Regions from separate parts of the Paenibacillus sp. JT31N11 genome, predicted to be linked through region 3. Evidence: riboswitches for the same ligand, from Rfam matches in the RefSeq annotation. Region 3 holds a riboswitch; each other region holds the start of a gene.
The links. Region 3 has a riboswitch for cyclic di-GMP ahead of AC0YNV_RS01185 (pyridoxal phosphate-dependent decarboxylase family protein). Riboswitches for the same ligand answer to the same signal wherever they lie in the genome.
Positions count from the first base shown of each region.

Region 1: another riboswitch for cyclic di-GMP. It lies ahead of AC0YNV_RS26160 (transglutaminase-like domain-containing protein); the one in region 3 lies ahead of AC0YNV_RS01185 (pyridoxal phosphate-dependent decarboxylase family protein).
Region 2: another riboswitch for cyclic di-GMP. It lies ahead of AC0YNV_RS15745 (hypothetical protein); the one in region 3 lies ahead of AC0YNV_RS01185 (pyridoxal phosphate-dependent decarboxylase family protein).

Region 1 is NZ_JBWDNQ010000008.1:389,479-395,296, reverse strand. Features, by position in the region: gene AC0YNV_RS26165 (SdrD B-like domain-containing protein) at 1-2,365, shown strand, start outside; gene AC0YNV_RS26160 (transglutaminase-like domain-containing protein) at 2,654-3,466, opposite strand; cyclic di-GMP riboswitch class I at 3,481-3,561, opposite strand; cyclic di-GMP riboswitch class I at 3,601-3,684, opposite strand; gene AC0YNV_RS26155 (class D sortase) at 3,750-4,394, opposite strand; gene AC0YNV_RS26150 (Hsp20/alpha crystallin family protein) at 4,700-5,143, shown strand; gene AC0YNV_RS26145 (hypothetical protein) at 5,308-5,721, opposite strand; gene AC0YNV_RS26140 (ParA family protein) at 5,684-5,818, opposite strand, start outside.
Region 2 is NZ_JBWDNQ010000003.1:692,574-698,391, reverse strand. Features, by position in the region: gene AC0YNV_RS15775 (paeninodin family lasso peptide) at 1-20, shown strand, start outside; gene AC0YNV_RS15770 (aldolase) at 142-1,086, shown strand; gene AC0YNV_RS15765 (lasso peptide biosynthesis PqqD family chaperone) at 1,083-1,397, shown strand; gene AC0YNV_RS15760 (lasso peptide biosynthesis B2 protein) at 1,425-1,883, shown strand; gene AC0YNV_RS15755 (ABC transporter ATP-binding protein) at 2,027-3,829, shown strand; gene AC0YNV_RS15750 (helix-turn-helix domain-containing protein) at 4,124-4,453, shown strand; gene AC0YNV_RS15745 (hypothetical protein) at 4,457-4,663, opposite strand; cyclic di-GMP riboswitch class II at 4,643-4,725, opposite strand; gene galE (UDP-glucose 4-epimerase GalE) at 4,828-5,818, opposite strand, start outside.
Region 3 is NZ_JBWDNQ010000001.1:249,118-254,935, forward strand. Features, by position in the region: gene asnB (asparagine synthase (glutamine-hydrolyzing)) at 1-7, opposite strand, end outside; gene AC0YNV_RS01165 (hypothetical protein) at 181-528, shown strand; gene AC0YNV_RS01170 (5'-deoxyadenosine deaminase) at 621-1,949, shown strand; gene AC0YNV_RS01175 (aldo/keto reductase) at 2,098-3,081, shown strand; gene AC0YNV_RS01180 (SDR family oxidoreductase) at 3,186-4,079, opposite strand; cyclic di-GMP riboswitch class I at 4,384-4,470, shown strand; gene AC0YNV_RS01185 (pyridoxal phosphate-dependent decarboxylase family protein) at 4,583-5,818, shown strand, end outside.

The sequences.
Region 1 (5,818 bases), on a different contig from region 3:
TATTACCGGAACTTCAATTGCCGAGACGGTGACCCATGAGAATGCCGGCAAAGACGGCTACTATCTGTTTACCGGACTTCCGGAGGATACCTACTATGTCCAGTTCATTTACGAAGGACAGTATGGAATGACTTCTCCTGAAGCGGCAGTGCCTGCTGAAGACTCGAACAGCACGGATGTGAGCGGATTTACGGATGAAATCGTAATCGGACCTTCTAAGTGGGATGATCCGACCATCGATTTGGGATTGGTGCCGCGAGGTGAAATCGGAAATTATGTATGGGATGACCGCAACCGCGACGGCATACAAAATGAAGACGAGCTTCAAGGAAACAACGGAATCGAAGTTCAGCTTTATAAGGACTCTCCCGCTGGAGCTCCTGTTGCCGTAACAACCACGGCTAACGATTCCACAGGTAAGCAAGGCTATTATCTGTTCGATAATCTGCTGCAAGGCAATTATTTTGTGCAGTTCATTGTTCCAACAGATTATGTGAAGACCGCTGCGGGACAAGGAGCGGAACCGGAGCTGGATTCCAACGCTACGGACATAAACGGAATTACAACTGTTATTGAAATCGGCGAAATTCCGGGTTGGGTGGATCACAGCATTGATCTGGGCCTGATTGCAATGAAAGGCGCTATCGGCGATTATGTATGGCTGGACAAGAATCAGGACGGCATACAAAACGATGATGAATCTGGCGTCAACGGAGTAACCGTGAAGTTGTACGATGACCGGAATGGGACGGAAATCGCCACAGCGGTAACGAAGGATAATGGCAACCAGCCAGGCTACTACCTGTTCAGCAGCCTGAAAGAAGGCAAGTACTACGTTAAATTCTTCTATAGTGGACAGTATGAAACAACCAAACCGGGGGTTGGATCGCCCGAGGCGGATTCCAACAGCACGGACGGCAACGGGTTTACCGATGAGATTGTAATCGGACCTTCCAATTGGGTGGATCCGACCATCGATCTGGGATTGGTTCCACGGGGCGTGATTGGGAACTATGTATGGCTGGACCGCAACCGGAACGGTATACAAGACGAGAATGAGCTTCAGGGAATCAACGGAATCGAAGTCCGGTTGTTCAAAGATGATGTGACAGGAACCCCTGTCGCTACGACAACAACTGCAGCGGATCCGACAGGCAGACCGGGTTATTATCTGTTCGACGGATTGCTGCCAGACGACTATTTTGTCAAGTTCATTGTGCCTGACGACTATACGAGGACCGTTCAAGAACAAGGAGCCGACGTCAAGGAGGATTCCAATGCAACCGATGAGAATGGATTTACAGCTAAAATTCAAATCGGCGAAAATCCCGGCTGGGAGGATCTCAGCATTGACTTGGGTCTTGTTGCCAAAGGCGTCATCGGCAACTACGTATGGCTGGACAGCAGCAGGAACGGCATGCAGGATGAAGCTGATGACGACGGTATAAACAATGTGAAGGTCAAGCTTTATAACAAAGACATGCAATTGCTTGCAGAGACTTTGACTGCTGATGATGCTGCAGGGAAACCAGGCTATTATCGGTTTGATAATCTGGTCGGAGGCCAATATTTTGTTCAATTCGAAGCTCCTGAGGGCTATGAACTGACAACTCCGGAAGCAACGGGAATTGCGGCTGATAAAGACTCCAATAAGCTGACTGACGGTACTACTGCAGTCATCGCAATTGGAGAAGATGCTCCGCAGGGATGGGAAGATCTTACGATCGATTTGGGTTTAATGTATCCTTATTATCCGTACTTCCCTCCAGTCGATCCGGAGGATCCGACAACACCTGACGATCCGGAGGATCCGGCGAATCCGGGAACGCCGCCGGTTGATCCGGGAGCACCGGGCGAGCCAGGTTCGCCGGTCAATCCGGGTAACCCTGGTACACCATCGAATACAGGTGAGCCGACTGATCCAGGCGTAGAACCTGGCAGCGATACAAAAGTGCCGCAGCAGGAAACAACCGTACAGGACAAACCGATTCAAGGGACGGTTAAAGTACCGGAGGGCGGCAATGTTGCAATCGGTACCCAACCGGAACACGGTACATTGACGGTCGATCCGGATGGTAAATGGATGTATACACCTGAACCAGGCTATACCGGCGAGGATCATTTCTCTATCATCGTAACCGACAAGGACGGTAACGAAGAAGAAGTCCTGTTCGATGTAAATGTGGATGAGATTCCTTTGGGCGGTATAGAACCCGGTAATGACGATCCAGACAGCAGCACAACTGGCAAGACGCTCCCCAAAACAGGGGAAAGCAGCTCTTTGCCGCTTCAACTTGCAGGACTGTGCCTGGTCATTTTCGGAATTGTTTTGCTGAGATTGCGCCGGAAGCATATCCAGAAATAAGATCATTTTTAGTAAAAATCCATCAGGAGCTGTTCCTCCGTCATTATCATATGACGAGGCGCAGCTCCTTTTTTCTAAGATGATAATGGTGAGATGCACGATGGGAGAGGCATATGTCATGAAATAAAGGATTGCATATCCAGGCAGAATAATACCGAACTACCCGTCAAAATGCAAAAAAGAGACTTTACAGGAGGGGGGATCCTGTAATAGTCTCTTTTTTGCGCTATTTGCTGTCTTAAGCTGCTTTTGCTTAATGACAGATGCTATCAAGCGATCAGATTAAGCTTAATAGAATTTAGCTGCTGCGTATTTGCCGGCTTCTTTGAACATTGAACTGCTGCTTGTGCTGGTTTTGCCCAAACCGGAATCAACCGTTGTATCAATATTGCTCCATTTCCCATTAATCAGTACCTGGTTCCAGGCATGGTAGCCTTTCACATAATCGGTTGTTCCCATAACCAGCTTGGTCGGGATGCCGGCGCTCCGAGCCATGACCGCAAACAGGGAGGAGTAATCATAGCAGATGCCTTTGCCCGATTTCAACGTTCTGTTCGCATCGGGAATATAGTCCGTTGTTACAGATGTGCTCAATTTGGTATCATATTTGATGGTTTTAACGATATAATCGTGAATCGCTTTGACTTTGTCTTCAACTTTCGTTTTGTTTTTCGTCAATTCCTTGGCTTTGGCAACAGCAGTCGGAGAGCTTTTCCAATCGACATTTTGCACGGAACCGAGAAATACGCTGCTGTCATCGCTCAAGTTCAGGTTAACTGATTCCGTACCGATTTTTTTGTATTTAGTGCCGGTAACATTTTGCATAAGAGAGATAGTATAAGCACCGTCACCAAGCTGCAGGGGGAAGTATTCCATCGTGCCTGTGGCAGGCAATTTGTATGTATAAGTGACTCCGTTTTTGGTTATTAACAGCACAATAGGCGTTTTTGCGGCAGGTTTAAATGCAGCTCCGATAATTCCATTATCCAATTGCTTCGTATCGAGCCAAGTCGGGGAGTCCGTACCGGATGCTGCTACAGTTGTGGAGAGGGGAAGGGACAAAATGAATACGGTCACGAGAACAAGAAAATAAGATTTCATGAAATAAGACTCCTTTCGGTAGCTGGCTGCCATCCAAGCGGGAAGGCCCTTTAGCTTTGCGTCCCTGTCTTTCGACAAGTTTGCCGTTTATCGTTGAGTGTTTATTGTTTTTAGAAAACAAAAAAAGACAAACTTTCGGCAGCTGGCTGCCATCCAAATAATGGGAAGGCCCTCTAGCTTTGCGTCGCTGCCTTTCGACAGGTTTGCCGTTATCGTGACTTATCTTGACAATAACTATACCAATATTTGATAGAATGTACAACTATTTTTAAGTGATAATAGATTACAGTTTTGCCTGAACAATCAGACGATGGGTCGGATTAATAAGCGGATCGCATGTGATAAGCGTGAGCACCCTGTCGCTGTCATTGCCATTCAATACGGACAGGTCAGTTGGCTTAACGACCGATATTTTGAATACGGTATATTCCATAACCTTGTCTTTGACCCGTATCGTAATTTTGTCGCCCATCTTAACTTCCCCCAGCCTATTGAACAATCGGCCTTTCGTATGAGCCCGGTGTGCAGCCAGGGCAGCACTGCCAATATCTCCAAGTGCGGCTGTTTCTGTCAGATGGACAGCGGCGTACTTCATGTTTTGCGTTGTGGCACCTTCCAGCACAGGAAGCTTCACATCGATGCTGCCGATTTCAATAACAGCGATTCCTTGAGGATCTCCCTTGCTCTGATCGTCACTGACAGTCTCAGGTACGGCAGCGTCTGCTTCATTAGAGAACAGGTCGGATAATCGCTGGTAACTCTCTGCAAGCAGGCGATCGGATTTCTCAGCCGCGGAGGCGAAGGTATTATGATCCATGCGATCAAGCAGACGCCGCTGCTTCTGATCATAATGCCATTCTTTTGCAAAAGGCAGCGCAATCAGTACAATTCCCGTGATGATCAGCAAAAAAGAAAGCAGTTTCTTCATGTTGGCAGGCCCTCCTGTAAGGTCATTATAACAGATGGGAACTGTACAAAATCTGAACAACATGTGGTGTGTAACGTCCTCATGGCTATACTGGACAGAACGCGAGCAGCAGCATAAAGTCAAAAAAGGTCAAAGTCAGAGAAAGTCAAAGAAAGACTGAGAAAAATAACGAGGGGACCGCCGGATTTCCTTAAATTCACGGAATATGATTTTTATTGTTGTTTTATCGGGTTTGAGGAGAGCAGGCGGCATCCTTATAATAAAAAGTGTAAACATCACATTATAAGAAATTGGAGGAGATGTACATGTTGGATTTAGTTCCGTTTCGGAAAAGAAATGAAAATGTCAGCCGCAGCTTGATGAAATCATTCCATGATATCTTCAATGAAGATTTCTTTGCGCCGATGAGAAGCAACACCCATCCATTCCGCACGGATATTCACGAACGGGAGGATGCTTTTCTGATTGAGTCCGAGCTTCCCGGGTTCAGTAAAGCTGATATCGGTATCAGCTACAGCAATCATTATTTGACGATTAAGGCTTCGCGCAACAAGGAACAGAATGTGGATGGGGAAGATCATCAGATTATCCGGCGTGAACGTTATTATGGCGAATTTGTCCGCCGGTTCTATGTAGAAAATATTAAGGATGACCAAATATCGGCGAGCTTCGAGAACGGTATTCTGAAACTTGAAATACCCAAGAAGGAAAAAGCGCAATCCGTTAAAAAACACATTGAAATTCAATAAGATTGTCTCTTTGTCTCTTTGGCTCAAGGTCTGATGAAATAATCGCTGTAATCGGGGAACACGGCCAAGTGTAAAAGGGCAAACAACAACAAAACAGGCAGCCGGCGGAATACCCGCTGGCTGCCTGTTTTGTCATAAACACATCTATGATGGATGATGCACTGCTAATCCGCCGAAGGGGAATGGCCCGATCTGTCAAGCCCATCCAATGCCTGCTCCAGCGCATAATTGATAAGGTTGGTTTTGAAGCCTTTGCCTTTATCTTGCGATATCGTTTTGACCCGTTCCAGCAGATCCTTACGGATATAAAATTCGGCTTTGGAGTGGGTTTCCTTGCGCAGCTTCTTATCCAGCTTGACCAGCGGCACCAGTTCCTCCACTTTAACAGCTGGAGTTGGCGGAGCTTCCTGACCGGGAGGATCGGATGGCGATTTCCGGGCTTGCTTGGCTGCAGCCGGCTTCTTTCTGGTGCGCAGCGTTTTTTCGGCTTTGTCTACCATGGATTCCGGTGCAGCGGAGGACGGCTTGTCCGCAGGCTCTTCAAAGTTTACGAGCAGTTCTTTTTTTCTTGGTGGCATATTCGAACACCTCCTTGGCCAAAGTATAATAGGCTTCCGCAGCGGGATTGGAGCGGTCAGTCCATACAAGCGGCGAGCCCTCATAGGCTGCGGCGTT
Region 2 (5,818 bases), on a different contig from region 3:
AAAACATTCACTACAGCTAATCTTCATTGATGGCCGCTTATGTACCAGGGTGTATATAGGCGGCTGTCAACCGTTTGCGGGCGCTCACGCATCTGCATGCTATGGACTGAATTATGAATCGGATCAACTGGAGTGAAAATGATGATCGAAACGACCGCTCTTGCTTACTATCACGCTTTTGGCTGCGTCATTCAAAGTGCCATTCCGCTTCCGGAGCTGACCGAAGCCTGCGGGTCAACCGGGGAAAATCTGCAGCAGCAGGCTCCCGCTACCATTAGCGCCGCGGATTTACTGCCGCTCTGGAACGCAGAAGCAGCGCCGGATGAAATCTGGGTCGTTCGTGGAAGCGCAGTCATGTTCCAGGTGCCGGATGTGGCCATTTTCCGTATCGAGGATGGCTGTTCTATTGTCGTTTCCCCTTTCCCTGAATCGGATCCGGACAAAATCAGGCTTTACGTATTGGGCACCTGTATGGGTGTGCTGCTTCTGCAAAGAGGAATTCTTCCCCTGCACGGCAGCGCTGTCGCTATCGACGGGAAAGCCTATGCCATTGTGGGACATTCCGGTGCCGGAAAATCCACTCTCGCTTCCGTTTTGCTGGACCGCGGCTGCCGGCTGCTGAGCGATGACGTCATTCCCGTTATTCTCAATGAAGATCATATGCCAATCGTGCTTTCCTCCTACCCGCAGCAGAAGCTGTGGCAGAACAGTATCGACGAACTCGGCATTCATCATACAGATTGCAAGCCGCTATTTGACCGTGAGCTTAAATTTGCGGTGCCGGTCCGCTCCGGGTTTCACCCTTCTCCCCTGCCGCTTGGCGGCGTATTCGAGCTGGTGCCGGGTGAAACGGATACCGGGATTCAGCCGGTTGAAGGGCTTGAACGGTTCCATACCCTGCTGCGCCATACCTTCCGCCGTTCGTTAATGGAGAAGATGGGCCTCATGGAATGGCATTTCGGCATGCTTGTCCGGTTCATCAACCGGCTTCCGGTATACCGGATCGGCCGTCCCGCCTCCGGATTTACCGCACCCTTGCTCAGTTCGCTTCTGCTCGAAACCATTCAAAAGGAGGAAGCTTCATGAACCCAAGCGTTGTACAGCCGACCGGAACTGTCTCGCAATACCCCGGCAATATCGTGAGCGACATGGATGGCGAGAAAGTCATGCTGAGCGTCCGCAATGGCAAATATTATAATTTGGGAGAGACCGGCGGGAGAATGTGGGAGTTGATCGGCGCAGGCAGTCCCGTTGTCCGGATCGTTGAAACGTTGACGGCTGAATACGAGGTTGACAGCAGCGAATGCGAACGCGATGTTTTGCTGTTTCTGAACCATCTGCTCGAGCATGAACTGATCCTGTACGCCCAAGCGGATGAACATCTGTCCGCATCCTAATTTTCATTTAAAAAGTAGGGACCTCATATGAAAATCTTCAGAATTCTCCGCAAGCTGCGTCATACGGACAGAAGAATGCTGCTCATGTTCGTCGAGGCATGTCTGCTGCTGGGCTGGGCACGATGTCAGCTGTTCCGGCCATTCGCCGCCATCGCCCCGAAGCTGGGAGAGCAGACCCGGGAAACCTCCCTGGACGATAACCCGCCCTGTATGCCTGCCATCAGGCAGGTGGCGCATGCTATCAATACCGTTAGCCGGCATACGCCCTGGGAGAGCAAATGTCTGGTGCGCGCCATCGCGGGCATGAAAATGCTGGAGCGCCGCAGAATCGACAGCACCCTTTACATGGGAACTGCCAAAGACAAGACCGGGCAGCTCATTGCCCACGCCTGGCTGCGCAGCGGCCCCGTCTATATTACCGGTGCGGAAGTTATGAACCGGTTTATCGTTGTGCAGAAATTTGCGAAGGCTGGAAGAAACGGTTGACGCCATCCTCTGGCGGCTAGGTTAGTTTCCTCGCACAGACCTTATGGACATTTATCTACGTGAAACTGATACAAGGCAGGAAGAAACGGCTGCCGCCGTTCATAGGAATGGCAGCGAGAGGTCTCACTTTAGGAGCGAGTTTGATGAATCCCATCCTGCATTACATGAAGCGTCTATACGCTTATTCCGGAGCTGCCCTCACAATCAATCTGCTTGGTATGGTATTCAGCAGTCTTCTTGAAAGTCTCGGTATTCTGCTGCTGATCCCCATGATCAGCATGAGTGGGATTTTGAGCGTACAGCAGGCAAGCGGCTACGATTTCAAAATTCTCGAAGAGCTGCGGGCAATGCCACAGACGTTGGCGCTGACCCTGATTTTGTCTCTTTATGTATTGATCGTGTTCGGTCAAAATCTCATTCAGCGTAAAATTACGATCCGCAATGTGGAGATCCAGCAGATCTTCAGCCGCAAGCTGCGCTTTGAAACTTACAGCACGCTGCTCGCGTCCAGATGGTCCTTTTTCCTCCAGAAGAGGAAATCGGATCTCATAAATCTGTTAACGATCGAGCTTGCGCGCGTCATTAGCGGAATCAACCTGTTTCTCCAGCTCGTGACCTCCTTCCTGTTTACGCTTATCCAGATTGTGTTCGCCTTCTGGCTCTCGCCGGCCATGACTTTGTTCGTACTGGGCTGCGGAACGGTTCTTGCGCTGTTCTCGCGCCAATATATTCATCAGGCGAAGGTTCTCGGCAGTCAAACCTCGGAGCTCTCGCAAAGCTACCTTGCCGGCATTACTGATCAGTTGAACGGTATCAAGGATATCAAGAGCAACAACCTGGAGGAATCCCGCCTGGGCTGGCTTCATTCACTTACCCAGGGGATGATGCATGAGCAGATGGAGTACATCCGGCTCAGAATGAATTCACAGCTGGTTTACAAAATATCCTCCGCGCTATTGATCGCGGGCTTCGTGTTTATCTCATTCCAGTTCTTTCATACGCAGGGTCCCCAGCTTCTGCTGGTTATCCTGATCTTCGCCAGGCTGTGGCCGAGATTCACAGGGATTCAATCCAATCTGGAGCAGCTGGCGGCAACGGTCCCCGCCTTCAAAGCGCTCATCGGCCTGCAGAAGGAATGTGCGGAAGCGGTGGAGCAGCACGAGGCGGGTCCTGCCGGCTTAAGTCCGGCTCCGCTTCGTCTCGAGCATGGGCTTACCTGTGACAATGTGTATTTCCGCTACCACCGGCAGGAGGCTGCGCATACGCTTCAGGCGATTAATCTGTTCATTCCCGCTAACCGGATGACAGCCTTTGTCGGACGTTCCGGCGCGGGAAAAAGCACGTTGATCGATCTGCTGATGGGCCTGATGCAGCCTGAATCGGGCCGGATTCTCATCGACGGAGAACCCATTACCAATGCGAATCTGTTTGCCTACCGGCGGTCCATCGGCTATGTGGCGCAGGACCCCTTTCTGTACAATGCCAGCATCAGGGAAAACCTGCTGATGATCAGGCCCGATGCCAGCGAGGATCAGCTGTGGGAAGCGCTGGACTTCGCCTCGTCCGCTGAATTTGTCCGTGCGCTGCCTCTGGGGCTGGAAACGCTCATTGGCGACAGGGGCATCCGGCTGTCCGGAGGCGAAAGGCAGCGGCTTGTGCTGGCGCGGGCCATCATCAGCAAACCGGCCGTGCTCGTGCTGGACGAGGCGACAAGCGCGCTGGATACCGAGAACGAGAAGAAAATCCAGGAGGCGCTGGAGCGGCTGAAAGGGACCATGACCATTATTGTGGTCGCCCATCGTTTATCCACAATCCGTCACGCGGATCAGGTCATTGTCATCGATCAGGGGAAGGTGGTGCAGCGTGGAGGCTTCATGCAGCTTGCATCTGAACGGGACGGAGTATTCGGCCATCTGCTTGATAATCAGAAGGAAGCCATTGTATAGCTGCCGCAGAGGATGAGGAAACAGGCAGCTTCATGCGGCTATGCATGAAAAGAAACGGCTATCGCGTCCTCTGGCGGCAAAGCCCTGGTTTCTTCCCTCAGAAATATAAGCAAAGTATAATCGGGATTTATACTTTCATATATTTCAAAAAAAAAAGCGGAAAAGTCTTCAGCGCCATGAAAACCGCTGTTCACTTTTCCGCAACTGTTCGTTATAAGCAACAGATTCTTTCTTAATGAAGAAGAATCCGATATAATAAGGTTCAGCAAGCTATAACATTGGAGGATACGTATAATGATTGGAGAACGCATACAACTGCTGCGCAAAAGAAAGGCGCTCTCTTTAACCGAGCTCTCTGAGCGGGCGGGCGTGGCCAAGTCCTACTTAAGTTCCATTGAACGGGGGATTCAGCAGAATCCCTCCATTCAATTTCTCGAGAAAGTCGGAACCGTACTGGGTATTTCCGTGGAAGAACTGCTTCACGTCCAGAAGTCCGATGACGAAGCAAGGCAGCTTGACCAGGAATGGGAAGACCTCGTACGCGAAGCCATGGCATCAGGCGTGAGCAAGGAACAGTTTAAAGAGTTTCTGGAATTCAACAAGTGGAGGCTCCACAAGGATTAGGCACTATGTAGATGTATTTTCTTCCATGGGTAATGTGCCGTTTTCCAATTTCGGGAGGGCGCTCAGAACACCCCGGATAACTTCCCGGTCAAGCCCCATTGCCCGTGCGATCATAATCAATTCAACCCACTCTTTGTCCAAATTATCCTTGCGAATCCGTTCTGCAAGCGCCATAACCATTTCCTCCGCTCCGAATTCGGCCGGTTGCACCACTGACTCCATGCGTTTAAGGTGCCCAGGTAAAAACGCACTTCTTCGTCTCCTATTTAAATGTAATCGTTTTCTATATTCACCATTATAATCAAGCCTTTCCGCTGATGCTGTCGCTTCGTGCGATCGAATTTTGATTTTTTCAACTAATTTTGTCGAATAATTCACATTTTTAGTAAAGCAGTCATGAACCGATTCTCATGGATATCGAAGCCTCCGGGATTATTCGCCTGCCATCGCCAAGTATCCTCGCACATCTCCTCGATACAACGGTCTGCAGTCCATCCAAGCTCTTGTCTGGCCTTCCGGATGTCCGCACAGCTGACCGCAATATCCCCCGGCCTGCGGGCAGCGAAGCGGTACGGCACATGGGTCCCCGTCGCTTTCTCGAAGGCCGCTATCATCTCCAGGACGCTTGAACCGCGCCCGGTTCCCAGGTTGTAAATATTCAGACCCGATGAATCCAGAATGCGTCCAAGGGCTCTGATATGCCCAAGCGCCAGATCTACAACATGGATGTAATCCCTGATTCCCGTGCCGTCAGGGGTTGGATAATCGCTTCCATATATGCTCAGCTCTTCCAGTCTCCCGGCAGCCACCTGCGACAAATAAGGCATCAGATTGTTAGGCGTGCCCGAGGGATTCTCACCGATCCTCCCGCTCTTATGGGCGCCGGCAGGATTGAAATAGCGGAGAATGCTGATTCCCCATTCGGGATTGGATGCCGCCAGATCCTGCAGTATCTGCTCAATCATTTGTTTGGTGCGGCCATAAGGGCTGGATGCGCCAATGGGCGAATTCTCGGACACCGGCATATCCCCGGATGCCCCGTACACGGTGGCAGAAGAGCTGAACACAAGCTTGTGCACGCCGTATTTGCTCATGACCTCGCACAGCGCCAGCGTGCTGTTCATATTCATCTCATAATACCAAAGCGGTGAACGAACCGACTCGCCGACCGCCTTGAGACCGGCAAAATGGATGGCGGCATCGATTTGATTTCTTGCAAAAACGGCCTCAAGAGCACTGCGGTCTCTTACGTCCAATTGATAGAACCGAAAGGATTTCCCTGTGATTTCCTTTACCCGATTGAGCGCCTCCGGACTGCTGTTGGCGAAATTATCCACCACAATGATGTCATAACCGGCCTCCAGC
Region 3 (5,818 bases):
CACACATGTTCTCTCATTCCTCTCTAAGCAGGGCTTAAACAGCGGTACTATGATGGTTATGCCGTCAGCCAGCATAAAATGTCTGTCCGGATGGGGATGCTAGAGAAGCGAAGCGTACGGATCCATTATCGAATGGAAGGCGCGGAAGTGGAATGAGAACGGGAAGGGGCAATCACGAATATGGAAGAGCATACACAAGATTCAACCAGCCGTAAAACCTATTATGTTTCCGTCCAGGCGGGTTCGATTCTGGAGGATCAGGGAGCAACAGCCTATGAACTGGCAATAACCGCAAGTGAAGAGGAGCTGGGCCTACTGCAGGAGCTGATGGGGGAATTGTCCAGTATGGATGAAGCGCAGGCATTTCATTTTGGAGGAACTTTTTTTGAGACATCCTCGGACAAACAGATCAACGCCGGTGTTGACGGGTTGCTCATGGATATCTATAAGCTGCTGTACGAAAGAGGCACGGAGGAAACCAGGCGGCATATCTCGACGATGGGCTTGTTCTCCGAAGGAAGTCTTTAGCTTGGCAGGATTATATTCAACTTGAGATGTAAAGTCTCTTCCCTATGTTCATGCTACAATGGGAGCATCTGATTATGGAGGAGGCTTCCCCTATGGGTTCAACCTTGCTGCGTAATGTCAAGATGGTGACGATGAATGACAAGGATGAGATTCTGACCGGAGACATTTTGATCAAGGATGATATCATCGCAGAGGTTGGCGGCAGGATTACGGACCTTGAGCCGGATACAACAGTCATTGAAGCGCGCGGAAAGCTGCTGCTTCCCGGATTCGTGCAGACCCATATCCATTTATGCCAAACGCTTTTTCGCGGCCGCGCGGACGATATGGCGTTAATGGACTGGCTGCGGACAAGGATATGGCCTCTTGAGGCTGCCCATGATGCGGAATCTATTTATTATTCGGCCATGCTCGGCATTGGCGAGCTGCTGCTCAGCGGGACCACGACAATTCTGGACATGGAGACCGTCAGCCACACCGAGTCCGCCTTTGAAGCCATGGCGCAGAGCGGCATCCGGGCTGTATCCGGCAAGGTTATGATGGACGCGGGCGGCAATGTACCGAGGGGTCTTCAAGAGCAAACCGAAGCCTCCCTGCAGGAGAGCACAAGGCTGCTGGAGAAGTGGCATGGCCATGATGGCGGCCGTCTCAGCTATGCGTATTGTCCGAGATTTGTCGTCTCGTGCTCGGAGCGTCTTCTTACTGAGGTGCGCGATTTATCTGCCAGTTACGGAGTGCTGGTTCATACGCACGCGGCGGAGAATCAGGAGGAAATCGCACTTGTAATGACTCAGCGCGGTATGCGCAACATTGTCTATCTTGATCATATAGGCCTGACCTCCCCCCGGCTGGTTCTCGCTCACTGCATCTGGCTGGACGAGGAAGAGCGGGCCATCATGAAGCGGACCGGAACGAAGATGACCCATTGTCCGGGTTCCAATTTGAAGCTCGCCTCCGGCATAGCGAATGTGCCCGAAATGCTGGATGAGGGCATTGGTATGGGGATTGGCGCAGATGGAGCACCCTGCAACAATACGCTGGATATGTTCCAGGAGATGCGGCTGACCGCTCTGCTTCACAAACCCAGATGCGGACCGGAGAGCATGGATGCCAGGAGAGTGCTGAGGATGGCTACGATCGGCGGAGCGCAGACACTCGGTATGGATCATCTGATCGGTTCCATCGAGAAGGGCAAGAAGGCCGATCTGGTTCTGCTGAACCTGAATGATTTTCACACCTTTCCCTCTTTTGATGCCGACCCGTACTCCCGTGTTGTGTATGCCGCCTCCCGTAGTAACGTCGATTCTGTATGGGTAGACGGCAAAAACGTCGTTCAGCGGGGGCGAGTACGGACGATGGACAAGAAGCTTGTGCTCCGGGAAGCGGATAAATCCATCGCCAGACTGCTCGCAAGGATTTGACCTGACGATACTTTTGGCGAGTCTGCGGCAGAGAGCAGGCCCGCCATTTCTGTATTTTAGCGACTCGTCCTCTTGCAGTATGCGGGAATGGCAGTCATAATGGAACAAGGCAAGAAAGCGCCATCAAAACATAAAGGCGGTTGATATCATGAAGTACAGACAACTGGGCAGCACCGAATTGCACATAAGTGAAATCAGCTTCGGAACATGGGCTATCGGCGGATCCTGGGGCGGAACGGACGATGGTTCGGCGCTCAAAGCGCTGTCACGTGCAATGGAAGAGGGTGTCAACTTCTTCGATACCGCAGATGTTTATGGTGAAGGACATAGTGAGGAACTGCTCGCCAAAGCGACAAAAGGGCGTGAGGACGAGATATACATCGCGACCAAGTTTGGCCGTGCCGGTGATCTTCTGGATCCGGCTTCCTATTCCTACGAGTCGGTGCGGGCCTATTGCGAGGCAAGCTTGAAGCGGTTGGGCCGTGAAAGAATCGATCTGTACCAGGTGCATTGTCCGCCTACGGATATTCTGCGAAGCGGCGAGGTATTCGGCGCGCTTGACCGTCTGCGCGAGGAAGGCAAAATACGCGAGTACGGAGTAAGCGTGGAAACCGTCGAAGAGGGCTTTATTTGCTTACAGCATCCCAACGTGAAGGCGCTGCAGGTGATATACAACCTGTTTCGGCAGAAGCCGGAGCTTGAGCTGATTCCCAAGGCTTTCGGGCAGGGAGTGGGCATTCTGGTGCGTCTGCCGCTTGCCAGCGGGCTGCTGGCGGGCAAGTTCACGGAGAAATCAACATTTGCTCCTGACGATCACCGGAACTTCAACCGTAATGGCGAAAGCTTTAATGTAGGTGAGACCTTCGCCGGAATTGCCTTCGAGATGGGCGTATCACTGAGCAAGGAGCTGTCATGGATTGCCGAGGGCAGAACGAATATGGCCAGCGCCGCGCTGCGCTACCTTCTGGATAATCCCCATATTACCTGTATCATACCGGGATTCCGAAACGTCTCGCAGGTGGAAGATAATTTGCGGGCGGCCAACGTTCCGGGTTATACGCGAAGCGAGCTCGACAAAATCCATCAATTCTACGAGCAAGAGGTTCACAACTATATCAGAGGACCTTATTGAATAGGAGAATAGTTAGGCATGGGCAGGCCCGGACGAGCGAATTCCTTCGCTTGTCCGGGCCTCTTTATGTTGTTTCATGCTGCAAATCATTTCCTTCGGGAATGCTACCCGTTCACAATTTCCCCGCCATTGATGTGAAGGACTTGACCGCTCATGTAAGAAGAATCCTCGCTTGCGAGGTACACATAAGCGGGAGCCAGTTCCTCCGGCTGTCCGGCTCGCTTGAGCGGGACATCGGCGCCGAATTTGGCCACCTTCTGCTCATCAAAGGTTGAAGGAATAAGAGGTGTCCAGATAGGGCCGGGCGCTATGGCGTTGACGCGAATGCCCTGATCGGCAAGATTGAGCGACAAGGAGCGGGTAAAGGAAACGATGGCTCCTTTGGTCGCCGAATAATCGAGCAATGTCGGGCTTCCCCGGTAGGCGGTTACGGATGTCGTGTTAACGATTGCTGCACCGCTTGCCAAATGAGGCATAGCCGCCTGTGTTAAATAAAACATTCCGAAAATATTGGTTTTGAAGGTCCGTTCAAGCTGTTGGGGAATAATGAGTTCAATCTTATCCTGGGGATGCTGCTCCGCCGCGTTATTCACGACGATATCGAGTTTTCCCAAGCTTTTAACGGTTTCCTCCACGGCCTCGCGGCAGAAGTTCGGATCGCCGATATCTCCCTCCACCAGGATGCAGCGGCGGCCGGCCGCTTCCACGAACTGCTTGGTTACCTCCGCATCGCTTTGTTCATTCAAATATAGAACGGCTATATCGGCGCCTTCCTTGGCATAGGCAACCGCAACGGCACGGCCGATCCCGCTGTCTGCTCCGGATATAATGGCTACCTTGCCTTGCAGCTTGCCCGCTGCCTTCAATCCGGAAGATTCAAATTGCGGACTTGGCGTCATTTTGGATTCCAGTCCTGGTTGCCGGCTTTGATGCTGCGGCGGTAATGTGGTTGGCCTTGCTGGCGTTTCGCCTGGAGATGTCATAGGCTGCTTCGTCATTTGAGAAACAACTCCTTTCGATAAGCTATCATGCCACGAATACGATGTTCTTACGCGTTCCATTGAACTATTACCCCGGGCATGCAGAAATGAAAAAAATATAGCTCCCTTGGATAAGAGAAGAAAAACTGAAAAGTAAGTCTTAAGAACTGGTTTTAATGTCGAAACCGCGATAAATGTAATAAATTTGTAACTTATTTTATAATTTTATTGTTAAAAGTCCCAAAAATCCTTGAAGATAATGGAACAAAATAGTAATATACGACTAAGCTTCCCGGTCTATTATTTCCACGGCGAAGACAAATTGAATACTAGGCAAAGCTATTGAAAAGTAGTGACGCAAAACTACAGGGGCATCATCCAACAGTGGAAATGCCAGCCAGTTGCATCCATTTAACAGCTGTTTAGGCTTGCCATGCCCATTATGCTGTTTTTTGCTGTGCGGATCATTTATGGGTTTTTCGCACCACAAAATAATTTGGTTACAGAAAAGAGGCTATTACATGAAGATGTCACCAGTTCAAGATGTACGTCAATGGTTTCCGAGCGATGATGGGAATGAGCAGGACCGGATGCAATTGATGAAGCTTATGGAGCAGCTGATGACGGGCTTCGATCTTTTGAAGGACCCAGAGAGGGTAAACCTGAAGGGCAGCAAGGACCGGTCAGGCGATTTTTATGGACAGCTGAATGAGAGCAGTGTCATCCCCCCGCAGGGGAAAGCGATGGAAGATGTAACCCGGGGCCTGATCGAACTGATGCATGCGCATCCCTACCATACCAAATATTTTATGACCAATATTCTGCCCATGGCATCGATTCCGGGCATTATGGGAATGCTCGCCGCGATGCTTGTCAATGGCAATAATTTGTGGGATGTATATGGCCCGGCTGGCGCTGAGGCTGAAGTGCGGGTCGTCAGCATGATGTCCAAGCTGGTCGGTTATGACCATACGAGAAGCGGCGGCTACACAACCTGGGGCGGACAAGGGGCAATCTTCACCGGTCTGCGGCTGGCAATAGCCAAATTCGCTCCGGATGCTTCGCGCACGGGAGTGCCGAATAACCTGTATGCCTTCTGTTCTGATTCGGCTCATTACAGTCTGTACAAATCCATGGAAGCAACAGGACTTGGAAGCGACCGTCTGGTCAAAATCCGGACAAGAAGCGACAGCTCCATGGACACAGCGGATTTAAAATGGAAACTGGAGCAGGTTATTCGTTCAGGCGGAGTTCCGATCTATATCGTCGCCACTACGGGGACGACCGATGCTATGGGAATTGACGATATTTCCGAAATTATGAATATTGCCGTACAAGCTGCCGCGGCTAATGGATTAAATAGGCCGCATATTCATGCGGACTCGGCGCTGGGAGGATTTTTCGCTTTTTTCAATGATTATGATTTTGCCCTTAATCCGCTTGCATTGGATATGGAAACGCTGGGAGCTCTCCATGCGATAGCAGGTAAAATGAAGCATATCCATCTTGCCGATACCATGTGCTTTGATTTTCAAAAGCTGGGACAAACGCCGTATCTGACGAGCCTGCTCCTGGTTAAAGAAGCGGAATCTCTGCGGCTGCTTGATTTGAATCCCGATGAAACGCCTTATGTGGGATACCGCGGATACGGCCAGTATCATACCGGTTACACGCTGGAATGCTCCAGAATGGCCAGCTCGATCAGTATCTACAGCGCTCTGCTGGCTTTTGGCATTGAAGGGTATCAACAGCTGCTG